Regions from separate parts of the Halorhodospira halophila SL1 genome, predicted to be linked through region 3. Evidence: predicted binding sites of a transcription regulator. Region 3 holds the regulator's gene; each other region holds the start of a gene.

Region 1 (5,240 bases), 670 kb from region 3:
GGGAAGAACTCGTAGAGATCACTCTCGACTTCGATCTTCGTGATCAGCGGCGCCGTCGCTGCAATCGCCAACGCGCTGACTGCGACGATCCAGCCCGCCCGACGCAGCGCGAATCCACGAGCCGCCTTAAGGATCGCGTCGAGGCCACCGATCCCGCGGCGCGGCAGCGACCAATTGCCGCGGTCGAAACGCGCGAGCAATGGTGGCAAAAGCACCATAACGACACAGTAGGCTAGGAGTACGCCGAACGCTGCGGTATACCCCAGGCTCTCGATGGGACGGATCGGACTCAGTGTGAGCGACAACAGCCCCGCAGCCGTTGTCAGAGCGGTAAACAATGCCGGCCTAGAGACCCTTTCCAAGCTATAGGCCAGCGCGCTTTCCTCGGTGTAGCCGCGTCGATGCGCGTGGCTCAGCGCGTTGAACAGGTGCATCAGCATTGCCACCGTCAGCGCGGCCAGCAACGGTGGCAATATGGACGTCACCAGGGTATACGGATGACCCAGCAGCACCATCAGCGCCAGCGCAGGCGAGACGACCGCACCAATCGCCGCCCCTCCGGCAACCACCACCAGCCATCGCCGGAACATCCAGAACAGCAGTCCGAGGCCTACCGCTGTGGTGGCCGGAATAAAGACGGCGCTATCCCGCAGCATGGAGCGCAGTTGCCAGACATCCAGCGCGACGTGGCCGGCAACCGCCTGTAGCCGCTCATCCAGGCCGGCCTCGGCCACCGCCTCGCGGAAGGCCCGCTCAAGCTCCAGCCGCTGCAGACTGTCTTCCAGTTCAGTCGGGCGCACGATGATCGCCAGGGCCGAACTATCCCGCGCAGCCAGCAACCCCGGTGCAAAACGATCTGCCCGGACGTGCTCCTGCCACTGACTCCCGCTCCGTTCTGGAATGGCGCCCGGGGGGACGATCTTCTCGACCGTGAAGCCATCGTCGACGGCCCGAATCTGATCGAATGACGTTACACCCAGCACTCGCTCGACCTGCCGGTTCTCCTCCAGGTGTTGGATAAGCTCATGGAGCGCGCTAAGATTCTCGGGCTCGTAGATCTCCTCGCCGCCGAACAGGCCGACCAGGACCTGCTCCTCCGGGAACTCCTCGCGCACCGAAGCGTCGAAAAGGACGGCCGGTGCCTCCTTGGGAAAGTACGACTCCGGCGCATTGTCGAAGGTCAGGTTGAGCACGAGCGGGCCTGGCGCCAGCAGCAGCAACGCAAACAAGGTCGCCGCCAACCACCGCGGCAAAGTCATACGCCTCAAAACCGTCCCCTCCAGCCTGTCATGATGACGTCGTTATCCTGGTGGAACCCGCCGGCCGTCTCTTCCGCACCTTCGAAATAGTGCGCCGACACGTAGAGTTCATGGGGTTCCCAGTCCACCCAGGCCACCTCCGGATTCAGGTAGATGTCCCGCTCATCGAGCCCGATCGCATAACGAAGCCTCGCCCGGAGACGCCGCTGCCAGGGCCGCCCCTCGATCTCGCCATTGAGGGTGACTTCATCGGCACGTTCCAGTAGGGACGGCGCATCAAGGTAGTGGCTGCCAACCAGCTGCACGTTCACTCGCAAATCCCCGTCCCCTGGAAACACCTCGGCCCCCACACCCCAATTGAAGGCCTCGAAATCCTCGCGCACGAAATCTTCCTGCCGGGTCCCCGGCACGTCGCTGAGCCATACCGCTTCGGCGCGGTAGGTGACTCCGCCAGCGTCGATTGCACCGTCCACGCCGACCAGATAACTGCGCGGATGGACCGCACGAAAGGTGTAATCGCCGGCCTGCACGGCCTCCTCCGGATCATCGAGGGCTCCGCGTGCCTCATCGCTCAACTCGTAGTACGGCGCGGAATGCCGGAAACGCTTGAACGTCGCAGCAGCGTCCCAGCCACGTCCGCCTCGGCTGACCCGAAGCCCGGCGCCGCCCTCGCCGTCGGTCTCTTCGACAAACCGCCCGTCTCGCACCAGATCCTGGAATTGGGGCTCCGACGGCAGGCCCAGAAAACGCCCACGCTGGCGATCAACCGGATGCCAGACGCTATCGCGATCCGGCATTTCCGCCTCCCGGAACCACGGCACCACCACGGCGTCGAACTCCCAACCGTTGGTGAAGAGCTGCCCACGAACCGCGGGAGCGGCGCGACGCCGCTCACTGAGGTCGTCCAGGACAAAGCGTGACAGGTCCTCGACGCTCAGTCGGTCGGTCGGCGAGACCTCATCGATCCGGCCCCAGACCACCTGTTGCGCACCAGCGGTCAGACGCCATCCGCGACCCCGGTAGCGGAGGTACACCTCCCCGTAGTCGACATCGATCTCCTCGACACGTGGGCCCCCGCGCTGGTAATGACCGTCCACGCGGCTCTCCACGCGAGCGCTCCAGGGGCCCCGGGGTTGCCAGTCCGCACGTCCTAGCAGGTGCCCGTGGTAGACCAGGTCGGCGTAAGAGGCACTGCGCGGCAGCCAACCCGCGTCCAGACGCACACTTTCGACTCCGAACGCCCAGTCCTCCGGGAGCCATGCCTCCGGTTGTGGCTTGTCCTCGTCGACGGCCTCCGGCGACGGATCGCCGATGCGTATACCGCCGTCGCCCTCGGCCCCGTTTTCCGCGAGCCGCCGCGACGGCTCCAAAGCCTCAAACTCCCCCCGGACCGGCTCCACCGAGTCACCGGCCGCATCGCCACGATCACCTATTGAGGCCAAGGCCACCCCATTAACCCCGATGGACGCCGACCCGAGCCCTAGCACCACCAGCAGCGTCCGACACCGCGGAATGGGCCGGTCAAGGGCGGTAGGCACGTTCGCCCCCCGGATCCGACAACGCCGCGCGGGAGAAGAGATCTTGCGGCAACCCCTGGTCATAGACCACCTGCTCGACAAGGAAGCGAGTTTGGTGACCACTATCCAGGTCTTCCATGGTGCTCTCGACAACCGTCCAGTAGCCCTGGTGCTGCTCCAAGGCCTGCACCGTTAATCGCTTCGCCGGCTCGTCATCGCCCTGGTAGTAGTCGATTCGCAGGGGAACCAGCGACTCTTCATGAACCCACTGATCGCGCAGGGTATACACGGAGTTGTCGCCCTCGACAGGGCGACTCTCCAGGCGGAAAACCGGAAGGCCCTCCAACTCATCCCGACCCACGTATTCGTGTTCGTCCTGCCGGACTTTACGATCGCGCAAATCCTCAAAGAAGAAGTCGCTGTCCACGAAGCGACCGCCCATCCGCTCCGAGGCCACCCTTCGAACCCGGTCCAGTGCCGGCAGGTAAAGCCATTGATCTGTGCTGCCGTCTGGATAGTCCCGTGTGAGCATCGCCGTATCGGCAACATCCGATGGGGCCGTGAACCGGACCAGGTTCCAGACCTCCTCATCGTCAATCTGTAGACGGTACTCGTAGAACGAACGCTCCCGCTCGGAGCGACCGGGGCCATCGAGCACCATACGCCCCTGTTGCACGGCATCATCCCCTTCGGGGCGGTCATAGACCCACTGGGCCAGCTCCTCGCCATCGGCTGGCTCCTCATTCGCCGCCACCAGCGACACCAACCCCGCGGTCAGGAGTATCACGCCCCCCAAGACCCCCGAAAAAGGACTTGCCCGTAACATCCTGCCCACGGCCGACATAGACGACTCTCCCCATTCAGAGACACACGAACCACATCCGTCCTACTCTCCTGTACTGATCGGAATTGCGCAAGCTCCCCTACAAAAACAGCGTCTTTTTTCCTTACAACGAGGCTCACAACGGCCTCACCGCCGCGACCAGTCGATCTCCTAACCCGCTATTTCCTTTTGCCTTTTCCACCCCCACTGGGTCTACCCCATAGGGTGGCCCCAATCGTGCTACTAAAAAGGTCAAGGGCAGATCGCTCCAGATCGGCGCAGCCTCCCGAGATGGCTCGATTAATGGCCCCCAACGAACGAAGCACAGGCACATCACGGCTGGAGAATGACAACGATGAAAACCCAACCCATGCTAGGCCTTTTCGCGTCCGCGCTGGTACTTGGAATGCTATCAGCGCCCGCCTACGCCGCCCAGTTCACCATTGACCCGAGGGACTTTGCCGGTTTTGATGACGGCCCCACCGCCCCTCTTAATTCCCTTGGCTGGGAGCTTCGAACGGCTACGACCCAGTTCGGAACCAGCTCCGGAGAAAACTGGCTCCCGGACGGGGGGTCACGCTTTTTGGATATCGGATTCGGGCGAATCGACGCTTACAATCCATACGATATCGGGGATGACCAAATCGCTGGCATCCGCCAGCGGGATATGACCCTCAGATGGGACAACATCGCCGGCACCCTCGGTGCCGATGGGCAGCTAAGCTACGAGAGTGGGACCATTGATTTCTACTTTGGCGGGGACGGCATTGGATCGGGGGATCTTCGGAGCAGCGATCCTTTCGATACCAACAGTGCTGAGTGGCAGGCCGCCGGCTCCGGCGAGCACGTCCTCTCGATGGAACTGAGTAGGGGGGACGCACTCGCCAGACTCATTACTGACGACGATGGCAATCTAGAGGCGATTGACGCCACCCAGTTTGACCTCTTCTTTGATATTACTTTTGCACGAGAGGGCTTCTGGGCTCTGACCGATAGCCGCCCCTTTGAAGAACTGATCGGGTTGCAACTGATTTCGGCGTTCGGTGAGGCCGGCGGTGCCACACAGAGAAACACGGTTCTTAACGACGATGAAAACGCTTTCACCGATGCCGATATCGCGCTCTACACCCACTACGCTGGCGTTCGGCGCGGTTCGCTGGAGTTCCAGGTGCCCGAGCCGAGCACGCTGATGCTCATGGGGGGATCGCTGATCCTGCTCGCCCTCGCCACCGGTGGCTTTCGTCGGCGTCAAAGCGAGTCCGGAGGACTAGCGGCCTCGTAGTCCACCGCAAGCACCTCGGGTGCCTTACGCCTTATACGACACGAAAAGGCACAAGGAGGGGGACTTTCCCCCTCCTTGTTTTTTGGTGCACCAGAAGCTCTCAAGCACTCAATCGCCGAGGTTCGTCAACATTTCCTCTGCGTCCTGGCGCCCCGAAAAGTCCGCATGCGCCTCCAGCAACTGCTCGAGGATATCACGGGCTTGGCTCACCTGACCGTCAGCACGAAGCGCCCTGGCAAGATTGAGTTGCACGTCCGGATCGCCGCCGGCAAGGGCCACGGCCTGATCGAGATACTCAACCGCATCGGACGTCCGGTCGTTGCGAAGGAGCACCACGCCGAGGGTGTCCAGCACGGCAG
Region 2 (5,240 bases), 320 kb from region 3:
AGGGTGCCGAAGCCGGTCCCCACGGTGATCAGGAACATGATCAGGATCTGGTACTTCACCGCCTCCATTGGCGGCGCCCCGGCAAGGATCTGACCCGTCATCATGCCGGGGAGGCTGACGATCCCCGCTGCGGCCATGGCGTTGATCATCGGGATCATCCCCGAGCGCATGGCGTCGCGGCGGATCTGCTCCACCGCTACCCCCCACGGTTCGCCGAGGGCCAGTCGGGCCTCGATGACGTCCCGCTGCTGCCAGGCGCCGTCGGTCAGCCGGTCTACCGACAGGGCGATGCCGTTCATGGTATTGCCCAGGAGCATGCCCAGTAGCGGGATGGCGTACTGCGGCTGGTACCAGGGTTCCGGCTGGACCAGGGCGATCAGCGCCAGCACCGCCACGCTGAACGACGACAGGAACATCGCCGCGGTACCCAGGCCGAAGCCCCAGAAGCCGGCGAAGCGCCGCTTCTGGCGGGCCATCACCTCGCGGCCGGCCACCAGGAGCATCACCGCACTCATCAGCGCCACCCAATAGAGCGTGGCGTGGGCGAACAGGGTCTCCAGGACCAGGCCGACCAGCAGCAGCTGGATCACCGTGCGCGCCGCCGCGACCAGCAGTGAGCGCTCGACCCCCAGACGCCCGGCCCAAGAGAAGCCGGCCAGGGCCACCACCAGGGCGCCGGCGAGGACCAGATCCAGCGGGTCGAGGCGAATCAGCTCCTGGGTCACGGTGAGCCCTCCTCGGCGGTGCCGTGGTGGATGGTGAAGCGCTGGGCATCCAGGCGGCGGACCTGGTCGGGGTCGTGGGTCACCCAGACCATGGCCACACCCCGTCGGCGCTGGGTCTGAATCACCCGTTCCACCGCCTCGGTGGTGGCGCGATCCAGGTTGGCGGTGGGCTCGTCGAGCAGCAGCACCTGCGGCTGCAGCGCCACCGCACGGGCCAGGCCCAGGCGGCTGCGCTCGCCGGTGGAGAGCCGGCGCACCGACCACTGCGCCACGTCGGCGTCAAAGCCCAGTGCAGCCAGCGTGTCGGTCTCTAGGGTAGCCAGGTGCTCACCGACCGTCTCGGCCCACCACGCGCAGTCCGCTGCCAGATAGATGACCCGGCGGCGCCACTCATGGCCGGTGAAGGTCTGCCGCGGGCTACCGTCCAGGTGCACCTCGCCTTCGTTGGGATCGAGGTCGGCGATGGCGCGCAGCAGCCGGCTCTTGCCCGAGCCGGAGGGGCCGGCGAGGGCGGCGCAGCCCCCGGCCGGCACCCCGAGCCGGGGCCAGGCCGCCACCGCACAGCGCAGATCGCGGACCGACAGGCGGTCTCGGGCGGTCAAACCGGTGCCTTACAGCGGCAGGCTGGCGCCGATGCCGAAGGAGACGTCAGGGCTGGCGTCGTAGAGGCCCAGGCCCAGATAGGGGCGCAGGTGGACCTGTTCGACCTGCAGGCCGGCGCCGACGATCAGGTCCATGTGGTTGCCGTCCCCAGTGGGGCTCTCGTCGCCACGCAGCTCGACGTTGAGGTTGGTGCCGGTGTCCAGGGGGTGGGCGTAACCGATGCCCCAGTTGGCGTAGGTACCGCCGATGTCGTTGTCCTGGATGGTGTAGCCGAGCTCGCCGTAGACCAGCCCGGGACCCAGGCTGCGCTGCATGGGCAGGTTGACGTAGAAGTCCAGGCCGTCGTTGGGGTAGGGGGCCACGTCGTCGGCGCCGCCGGCCCGGGCGCCCACCTCCAGGGCAAAGTGCTGGTTGAGCTGGAGCTTGGCGAAGCCGGTGATCCCCTCCAGGCCCGAGTCGTCCGGGGCGCCGTCGTCGTCATCGGCGTTGCTGTTGAAGGTGAAGTAGGCGCCGTACTCGAAGTCGTCGGTGAGGCCGTAGCGAAAGCCCAGCGGACCCAGACGCAGGTTGTCGTAATCACCGGTGCCGATGTCGTTGCCGGGACCCTGCCCCGCCCCATCACTGGCCTCCCGCCCGAACTCGAAGGCCGCGTGGCCGAACAGCTCGGTGTTGTCGGCGCCGATCACGGAGACGCTGGAGATCGTCAGCGGCCGGTAGTCGGCGGCGCTGGCGGTCGAGGCGGCGACGACCGCGGTGAGGGCGCAGGTCCATGGGATCCACTTCGATTGCATGGTTTTTCTCCTCGGAACGGGGACTTGGATGCTGGCACGCAGGGTACAGGATAGCGGTTCCCTCTGCCCCCGCAGCAAAGAAAAGCGGGCGCCGAAGCGCCCGCAAGGTCTCCCGTTCGGGAGAGGAGGAGAGGAGCGGTTGCCCTACTTGCGACCGGCGGTGAAGTCCGGGTAGGCCTCCATCCCGCACTCGGTCACGTCCATGCCCTTCTGCTCGTCCTCTTCGCTGGCGCGGATCCCCAGGGTGAAGCGCAGGATCAGCCAGACGACCAGGCTGGCCAGGAAGACAAAGGTGAAGATCGATAGCAGCCCGGCGATCTGGGCACCGAAGGTGGCGTCCGGGTTGGAGAGCAGCACCGCCAGGATGCCCCAGATGCCCGCCGTGCCGTGGGCCGAGATGGCGCCCACCGGGTCGTCGATCTTCAGCTTATCGAGGGCGACGATGGAGAAGACCACCAGAACACCACCGACACCACCGATGAACGCGGCCAGCAGCGGCGACGGGGTGTCCGGCCCGGCGGTGATGGAGACCAGACCGGCGATGGCGCCGTTGAGGGCCATGGTCAGGTCGGCCTTGCCGAACAGGGCGCGGGCCAGCAGCAGGGCGGCGACCACACCGCCGGCGGCGGCCAGGTTGGTGTTCATGAAGATGGTGGCTACCGCGTTGGCTGCACCCGCCGAGGAGACCGACAGCTCCGAGCCGCCGTTAAACCCGAACCAGCCGAGCCAGAGGATGAAGGTGCCCAACGTGGCCAGCGGCAGGTTGGCGCCGGGGATGGCGCGTACCTCGCCGCGGGGGCCGTATTTGCCCTTGCGGGCGCCCAGGACCAGAACACCGGCCAGGGCCGCCGACGCGCCGGCCATGTGGACGATGGCCGAGCCGGCAAAGTCCGAAAAGCCCATCTGATCGAGGAAGCCGCCGCCCCAGCTCCACAGCCCCTGGATGGGGTAGATAAAGCCGGTGAGCACCACCGCGAAGATCAGGAAAGACCAGAGCTTCATGCGCTCGGCGACGGCGCCGGAGACGATGGACATGGCCGTGGCGACGAAGACCACCTGGAAGAAGAAGTCCGAGAAGTAGGACTCGGTGGCCTCGCCGCTGCGCGCCATCTCGGCCGTGACCGGCTCCGAGGCGGGCAGCAGGAAGCTGAAGGTGGGCAGCAGGCTGCCCGAGCTCTCGTACATCAGGTTCCAGCCGATGAGCATGTACATGATCACCGCGATGGAGTAGAGCCCGATGTTCTTGGTGAGGATCTCGGTGGTGTTCTTGGCGCGCACCATACCCGCCTCGAGCATGGTGAAGCCGGCGGCCATCCACATGACCAGTGCGCCCGAGAGCAGGAAGTAGAAGGTATCGAGGGCGTAGGCAAGTTCGACTACGTCTTCCATGGTTCAGGTCCTCTGCATTGGTTGGGGGCGGGCCGGTTACAGTGCGTCCGAACCGGTGTCGCCGGTGCGGATGCGGATGGCCTGCTCGACGTCGAAGACGAAGATCTTGCCGTCGCCGATCTTGCCGCTGTTGGCGGCCTGGCGGATGGCGTCACAGGCGCGGTCCACTAGACTGTCGTCAATGGCGACCTCCAGCTTCATCTTGGGCAGGAAGTCGACCACGTACTCGGCACCGCGGTAGAGCTCGGTGTGTCCCTTCTGCCGTCCGAAACCCTTCACCTCGGTGACCGTGATACCTTGGACGCCGATAGCGGAGAGGGCCTCGCGGACGTCATCGAGCTTGAAAGGCTTGATGATTGCCGTTACCAATTTCATGAGCGTCGTCCTCGTTGTACGCGTTGGCCGGAGCCGCAGCGGCGTGCTGATGCGGCTGCGGTCGAGAAGGACCTTGCAGGAGGCGTGCCAGGCCCTCGGATCGGCCGCGAAACCGCGTCGTGCCGGGGGGATAGGCTGGTGGCGCGGGCGGCCTCTGCACCAAACGGGGGCGGCGACAGGGCAACCGCACGGATTCGGTGCGTGACCACAGGGTTGGAAAGGCGATGATCGATCAGAAAACCATCGACGAACTGGCGCAGAAGCTCACGGCGAGCCTGCCGGCCGGCGTGCGCGAGTTCCACGACGAGGTGGAGAAGAACGTGCGCGCCTCGCTGCAGTCGGGCTTCTCGCGGCTCGATCTGGTGACCCGCGAGGAGTTCGATGCCCAGGCCAAGGTCCTGGCGCGGACTCGGGCCCAGCTCGAGGAGCTCAACCGCCGCGTCGCCGAGCTGGAAAAGGACCAGGGTGGCTCGGGCGGCGCCGGCGGTAGCGGGAGCTGATCCGCAGGCGGGCCTGCGGGCTCGCCGCGTAGGTCGTCCTCTGTGCCCATGAACCAGGGAGGGTTCCCATGGCACTGGCGGTTACCCGGGCGCGGGCGGCGCTCGGTGTGGCGGCCCCCGAGGTCCAGGTGGAGGTCCACCTGGCGCCGGGGCTGCCTGCGTTCTCACTGGTCGGCCTGCCCCAGGCCGAGGTGCGCGAGGCCCGGGACCGGGTCCGCAGCGCCATCATCAACAGCGGCCTGGAGTTTCCCGTCGGCCGCGTCACGGTCAACCTGGCCCCGGCGGATCTGCCCAAGGGCGGCGGACGCTTCGATCTGGCCATCGCGGTCGGCGTGCTGGCGGCGTCGGGTCAGGCCCACGGCGAACTCGAATCGCTGGAGTTCATCGGCGAGCTGGCCCTGGGCGGCCAGCTCCGCGAAGTGGGCGCCATCCTCCCGGCGGCACGGGCCGCCCGCGAGGCCGGCCGGCGGCTGATCATCCCGGGCGGCGACGCCGCCGAGGCGGCATTGGTTCACCCCGGGGGCACGGTGGCCGCGCAGCGCCTGCTGGCGGTGCTGGACCACCTGGACGGCCGCGAGCCCCTGCCCCCGGTGGGGTCGCCGACCGGGGCGCAGGAACGCTCTCCAGGCCCCGATCTCGCCGACGTCCGCGGCCAGGCCGGCCCGCGCCGGGCGCTGGAGGTCGCCGCCGCGGGGGGGCACAACCTGCTGCTCAGCGGCCCGCCCGGTACCGGCAAGAGCATGCTCGCCGAACGCCTGCCCGGGCTGTTGCCGCCGCTCCCGGAAGACGAGGCCCTGGAGGCGGCGGCGGTGCGCTCGGTCAGTGGCGAGGGGGTGGATCCGGCCAGCTGGCGGATC
Region 3 (5,240 bases):
GAATCGGTGCGCCTGGCCCTGTTCGACGTCGACGGCGTCCTCACCGACGGGACCGTCTTCGTGGGCGGCAGCGGTGACCCGCTGCAGGCGTTCCACATCCACGACGGCAAGGGGCTGCGGATGCTCCAGGACGCCGACATCGAGGTGGGCTGGATCACTGCCCGGGGCGGCCACGCGGTCATGCGCCGGGCCGAGGAGCTGGGTGTCCGCCATGTGCTGCGCGGCCGCTCAGACAAGGGTCAGGCCCTCGTCGAGGTGGCCGAGCGCCTCGGCCTCGCCCTGGAGGCGTGCGCCTACACCGGCGACGACCTCATCGACCTGCCGGCCGTCCGCCACGCCGGATTCGGCGTCGCGGTAGCGGACGGCCACCCCCACCTGCACGCCCACGCCGACTGGGTCACCGTGCGCCCCGGGGGGCGGGGCGCCGTCCGCGAGGTGGCCGAACTGATCCTCCACGCCCAGGGGCAGCTCGAACCGATGTTGCGCCGGGCAGAAGGCTGAACCATGCGCCGCGGAGCCCTCTTCCCCCTGGCAACCCTCGGGTTCATCGTACTCCTCAGCCTGCTGCTGACCCGGGATCCGACGCCGCCCGAACCAGACACCACCGAGCCGCCTGAGGAGCGCCCGGACTTCTTCCTGGAAGGGTTCACGATGGTCGACTTCGACGAGCAGGGCCAGCGCCGGGCCGCCCTCCACGGGCACACCGGCGAACACTTCCCCGGTCGCGGCGAACTGGAGATCGTCGAGCCGGATCTGCGCATGCGTTCGCGGGACGGCGCCACCTGGGAGGCCCGCGCCCCCTTCGGCATCGCCGAGCGCGAGGGCGCGGAGGTCCGCCTGTTCGACGAAGTGGATATTCACCGTCCGGCCCAGGGCACACGCCCAGCGCTGGATATCGCCACCCGCAACCTGCTGGTAGATCTGCGCGCCGGCGAGGCCCGCACCACCGAGGCGGTCACCGCCCGCGAGCCGGCCGGCACCCTGCGCGGCACTGGCATGACGCTGGATTACCGAACCGACCGACTGCGCCTGCACGCCGATGTCCGGGGGGAGTATGGGCTGCATTGAGACCACGGGCCGCACCCGGGTGCGGCTTCTTGGCGCCGCGCTGCTCGCCATCGCCGCCCTACCGGCGGCGGCGATGGAGCAGCGCGAGGACGCGCCGGTGGAACTCGAGGCCGACAGTGTGGACGTCGACGCCGTTGCCGGGGTCAGCGTCTACGAGGGCGATGCCGTGCTCACCCGGGGCGAGATGCGCATCACCGGCGACCGCATGGAGGTCTATACCGACGAGGACGGCGACCTCAGCCACGTCTACGTTGACGGAACGCCCGCCACCTACCGCGACCACCCGGAGAACCAGCCCCGCCCGGTCCACGCCGAGGCGAAGCGGATGGAGTACTACACCCGCGGGCCCGAACGCGCCCATTTCCAGGGCGATGCGCGCCTCTGGCAGGGAGACGACCAGGTCACCGCCGAGACCATCGATGTCGACCTGGAGGGACAGATCATGAAGGCCCGTGGCGCTGAAGGGCAGCGGGCGCGGACCATCCTGTACCCGACCCGGCGCGAGGAGGACTGACCGGTGGTCACGCTGCGTGCGGAAGGGCTGACCAAACGCTACCGCGGTCGCACTGTGGTCAACGGCGCCGGGCTCGAAGTGGCCAACGGCGAGATCGTCGGCCTGCTCGGGCCCAACGGCGCCGGCAAGACCACCTGCTTCTACATGGTCGTCGGACTGGTCCAGGCCGACGAGGGGCGGATCACCCTGGAGGGCGACGACCTCACCCGGCTGCCCATCCACGCCCGGGCCCGCCTCGGCATCGGATACCTCCCGCAGGAACCCTCGGTCTTTCGTAAACTGAGCGTGGCGGATAACGTACGGGCCATCCTGCAGCTACGCGGCGACCTCGGCGGCGCCGAGCGGGAACAGGAGCTGGATCGCCTGCTCGAGGAGTTCGGGGTGACCCACGTCCGCGACTCCCCGGGCATCGCCCTGTCCGGCGGCGAACGCCGGCGCGTGGAGATCGCCCGCGCCCTGGCGGCAGCCCCCCGGTTCATACTGCTCGACGAGCCGTTTGCCGGGGTCGACCCGATCTCGGTGGGCGAGATCCAGCGCATCGTCCGCCAGCTGGCGCAGCGCGGTATTGGCGTACTGATCACCGATCACAACGTGCGCGAGACACTGGGGATCGTGCAGCGCGCGTACATCCTCAGCGACGGCGAGGTTCTGGCCGCTGGCGACGCCGAAAGCGTGCTCGCCAACCCGCGGGTCCGCGAGGTCTATCTGGGTGAGGACTTCCGCCTGTGAGCGACGGTATACGGATGCTGCAAGCACGACGGACACGGCCATGAAGCAGTCGCTGCAGCTACGCATCGGCCAGCAGCTGACCATGACGCCCCAGCTGCAGCAGGCCATCCGGTTGCTGCAACTCTCCAGCCTGGAGCTGCGCACCGAGATCCAGCAGGCCCTGGAGTCGAACTTCATGCTCGAGCTCGACGAGGAAGGCGAGCTCGAGCAGCAGGAGCAGGAGCAACACGAGCAGCAGGAACAAGAGGCCCGTGAGGACGAGGCCCCGGCCAGCGACCCTGCCGGCGACGACATCCCCGAGGACCTACCGCTGGATACCTCCTGGGACGACATCTACGACGGCAGCACGGCGCTGAGCGCGCCGGGCGACGAGGCGGCCCAACGCGACACCCTGGACAACCGGCCGGCCGCCTCCGACAGCCTGCAGCAGCACCTGCATGCACAGATCGAGCTGGAGGCGTTCTCCGCGCGCGAGCGCTCCATCGCCGAGGTCATCGTCGACGCCGTCGGCGACGACGGCTACCTGACCCAGAGCACCGACGACCTACTGGCCGGGTGCCCGGAGGATGAGCAGGTTGACGCCGAGGAGCTCGAAGCGGTGCTGCAGCGCGTCCAGCGACTCGACCCGACCGGCGTCGCCGCCCGCGATCCCCAGGAAGCGCTGTGCGTCCAGCTCGAGCAGCTGCCCGAAGACACCCCGTGGCGGGAAGAGGCCCGCCACGCCCTGCTCGAGCACCTGGGGCTGATCGCCGAGCGGCGATACGACGACCTGGGCCGGGCTCTGGGGGTCAGCGACGAGGCCCTCGGCAGCATCCTCGGCCTGATCCAGAGCCTCGACCCCCGACCCGGCTCGCAGATTAGCGACACCACGCCCGACTACGTCATCCCCGACGTTCTGGTGGTGCGCCGCGACGGCGCCTGGCAGGTCGAACTCAACAGCGAAACCGCCCCCCGCTTGCGCGTCAACGCGTATTACGCCAGCCTGATCCGCAGGGCAGACCGGAGCGCGGACAACCACTGTCTGCGCAACCACCTCCAAGAGGCGCGCTGGCTGATCAAGAGCCTGCGCAGCAGGAATGAGACCTTGCTCAAAGTGGCCAGCGCCATCGTGGAACGGCAACAGGGTTTCCTCGACCACGGCGAGGAGGCGATGCAACCACTGGTCCTGCGCGAGATCGCCGAGGCGGTGGAGATGCACGAGTCCACCATCTCTCGCATCACCACCAGCAAGTACATGCACACGCCCCGGGGCACCTTCGAGTTCAAGTACTTCTTCTCAAGCCACGTGCAGACCAGCGACGGCGGAGAGGCTTCGGCAACGGCGATCCGGGCACGGATCCGCCGACTGATTGCCGAAGAGGATCGGGCAAAACCGCTGAGTGACAGCGCGATTGCGCGTATCCTTCATGAGGAGGGGATCCAGGTGGCGCGTCGGACGGTCGCCAAATACCGGGAGTCCCTGTCCATCGCATCGTCGGCGGAGCGCAAGGAGGCCCGGAGGCGCTGAGGCGCCCGGCTCTGCCGGCCGCAGGGGTTCAGGAGGCGGTATGCAGATCAAGCTCAGTGGACATCATGTCGAGATCACCCCGGCTCTCCGGGCGCATGTCAACGAGAAGATGCAACGCATTCAACGCCACTTCGACCACGTCATCGATACCGAGGTGATCCTCTCGGTGGAGAAGAGACAGCAGAAGGCCGAGTCGGTCATCCACATCGGGGGTGGCGGCGGGCGCGTCTTTGCCGATGCCATTGAGGAAGACCTCTATGCAGCCATTGACGTGCTCGTGGACAAGCTTGACCGTCAGGTCCTGAAACACAAAGAGAAGGCCGTCGATCAGCGACGGCAGGGCGCGTCCCTCAAGGCCAGCCTGTAAAGGTGGCGGGACGCGGTTCAGCGGGCCAGCCGATCGGACACTCCATGGACATCGAGCAACTCATCACGCCGGAACGTGTTCGCTGCGAGAGCGGCATCGAGGACAAGGAGCAGGTACTCCTGCGCATAGGCGAACTGATCGGGGCCAGCGGCGACGGCCTCGACGCCCGAGAAATCAGCAACCGACTGCTGGCCCGTGAGCGGCTGGGCAGCACGGGCCTGGGGCACGGCGTAGCCGTACCCCACGCCCGCATCGACGGGATTGACCGCGCCATCGGCGCCCTGATCCAGCTGGATCGGGGCATCGAGTTCAACGCCTTCGACAAGGCACCCGTGGACCTGCTGTTCGCCCTGGTCGTACCCGAACACTTCACCGACGAGCACCTGCAGATCCTGGCCAGCCTCGCCGAGATGTTCAGCGACAGCAGCCTGTGCGAACGGCTGCGCCGCTCCTCGGACGGTGAGGAACTGCAGGTGGCCCTGCGGGAATGGCAGTCACAAGCCGACCCGTCGTGAAAACGGCCGCGCACGGGCCGGTCATCCCCGGTCTGCTGGTCACCGTCCACGGTCGCGGGGTTCTGCTCGAGGGGCCCAGCGGCGCGGGCAAGAGTGATACGGCCCTGGCCCTGCTCGACCGCGGCCACGCGCTGGTGGCCGATGACGCCGTGCAGCTGCGCCGCGAGGGGGACCGTCTGCTCGGCACCGGCCCCCAACAGGGGCGGGGGCTGTTGCACCTGCGTGACCTGGGCCTGGTGGATGTCACGGAACTCTACGGCCCTGAGGCATTCCGCAACGAGGCCGCCGTGGCACTGTGCATCCAGCTGCAGCCGACCCCCGGCACCACCGAAGCCGAAGCCGCCCTGCATGGTCGGCGCGACCACCGTCGGCTGCTGGAGCTAAGCCTCCCCCGGATCACCCTGACCGACAGCCACCGCCGTCCACTGGCCCCGCTGGTCGAGGCCGCGTCCAGCAGCCGGGCCGCAGTGTCCGTTGCGCACCACGGCGCTCGCAGCGACCGCGGGGTGCCAGCATGAGTGGGCTGCGCCTGATCGTGGT

The links. Region 3 encodes sigma-54, which starts transcription at its own class of promoters, with help from an activator protein. Its sites were predicted from a motif close to TGGCANGNTNCNTGCTT; they were not measured.
Region 1: the regulator sigma-54 is predicted to act here: its motif matches at 3,826-3,842, upstream of HHAL_RS07725 (PEP-CTERM sorting domain-containing protein).
Region 2: the regulator sigma-54 is predicted to act here: its motif matches at 3,957-3,973, upstream of HHAL_RS12160 (P-II family nitrogen regulator).

The regions. Positions count from the first base shown of each region.
Region 1 covers NC_008789.1:1,654,856-1,660,095, forward strand. Annotated here, with positions in the region: gene HHAL_RS07710 (efflux RND transporter permease subunit) at 1-1,259, opposite strand, end outside; gene HHAL_RS07715 (DUF1302 family protein) at 1,265-2,701, opposite strand; gene HHAL_RS07720 (outer membrane lipoprotein-sorting protein) at 2,781-3,602, opposite strand; gene HHAL_RS07725 (PEP-CTERM sorting domain-containing protein) at 3,955-4,881, shown strand; gene HHAL_RS07730 (tetratricopeptide repeat protein) at 4,990-5,240, opposite strand, start outside.
Region 2 covers NC_008789.1:2,640,428-2,645,667, reverse strand. Annotated here, with positions in the region: gene HHAL_RS12180 (ABC transporter permease) at 1-725, opposite strand, end outside; gene HHAL_RS12175 (ABC transporter ATP-binding protein) at 722-1,327, opposite strand; gene HHAL_RS12170 (hypothetical protein) at 1,337-2,119, opposite strand; gene HHAL_RS12165 (ammonium transporter family protein) at 2,264-3,433, opposite strand; gene HHAL_RS12160 (P-II family nitrogen regulator) at 3,545-3,883, opposite strand; gene ubiK (ubiquinone biosynthesis accessory factor UbiK) at 4,108-4,383, shown strand; gene HHAL_RS12150 (YifB family Mg chelatase-like AAA ATPase) at 4,452-5,240, shown strand, end outside.
Region 3 covers NC_008789.1:2,324,979-2,330,218, forward strand. Annotated here, with positions in the region: gene HHAL_RS10720 (KdsC family phosphatase) at 1-501, shown strand, start outside; gene lptC (LPS export ABC transporter periplasmic protein LptC) at 505-1,068, shown strand; gene lptA (lipopolysaccharide transport periplasmic protein LptA) at 1,055-1,582, shown strand; gene lptB (LPS export ABC transporter ATP-binding protein) at 1,586-2,311, shown strand; gene HHAL_RS10740 (RNA polymerase factor sigma-54) at 2,352-3,818, shown strand; gene hpf (ribosome hibernation-promoting factor, HPF/YfiA family) at 3,859-4,185, shown strand; gene HHAL_RS10750 (PTS sugar transporter subunit IIA) at 4,230-4,700, shown strand; gene HHAL_RS10755 (HPr kinase/phosphorylase) at 4,697-5,218, shown strand; gene rapZ (RNase adapter RapZ) at 5,215-5,240, shown strand, end outside.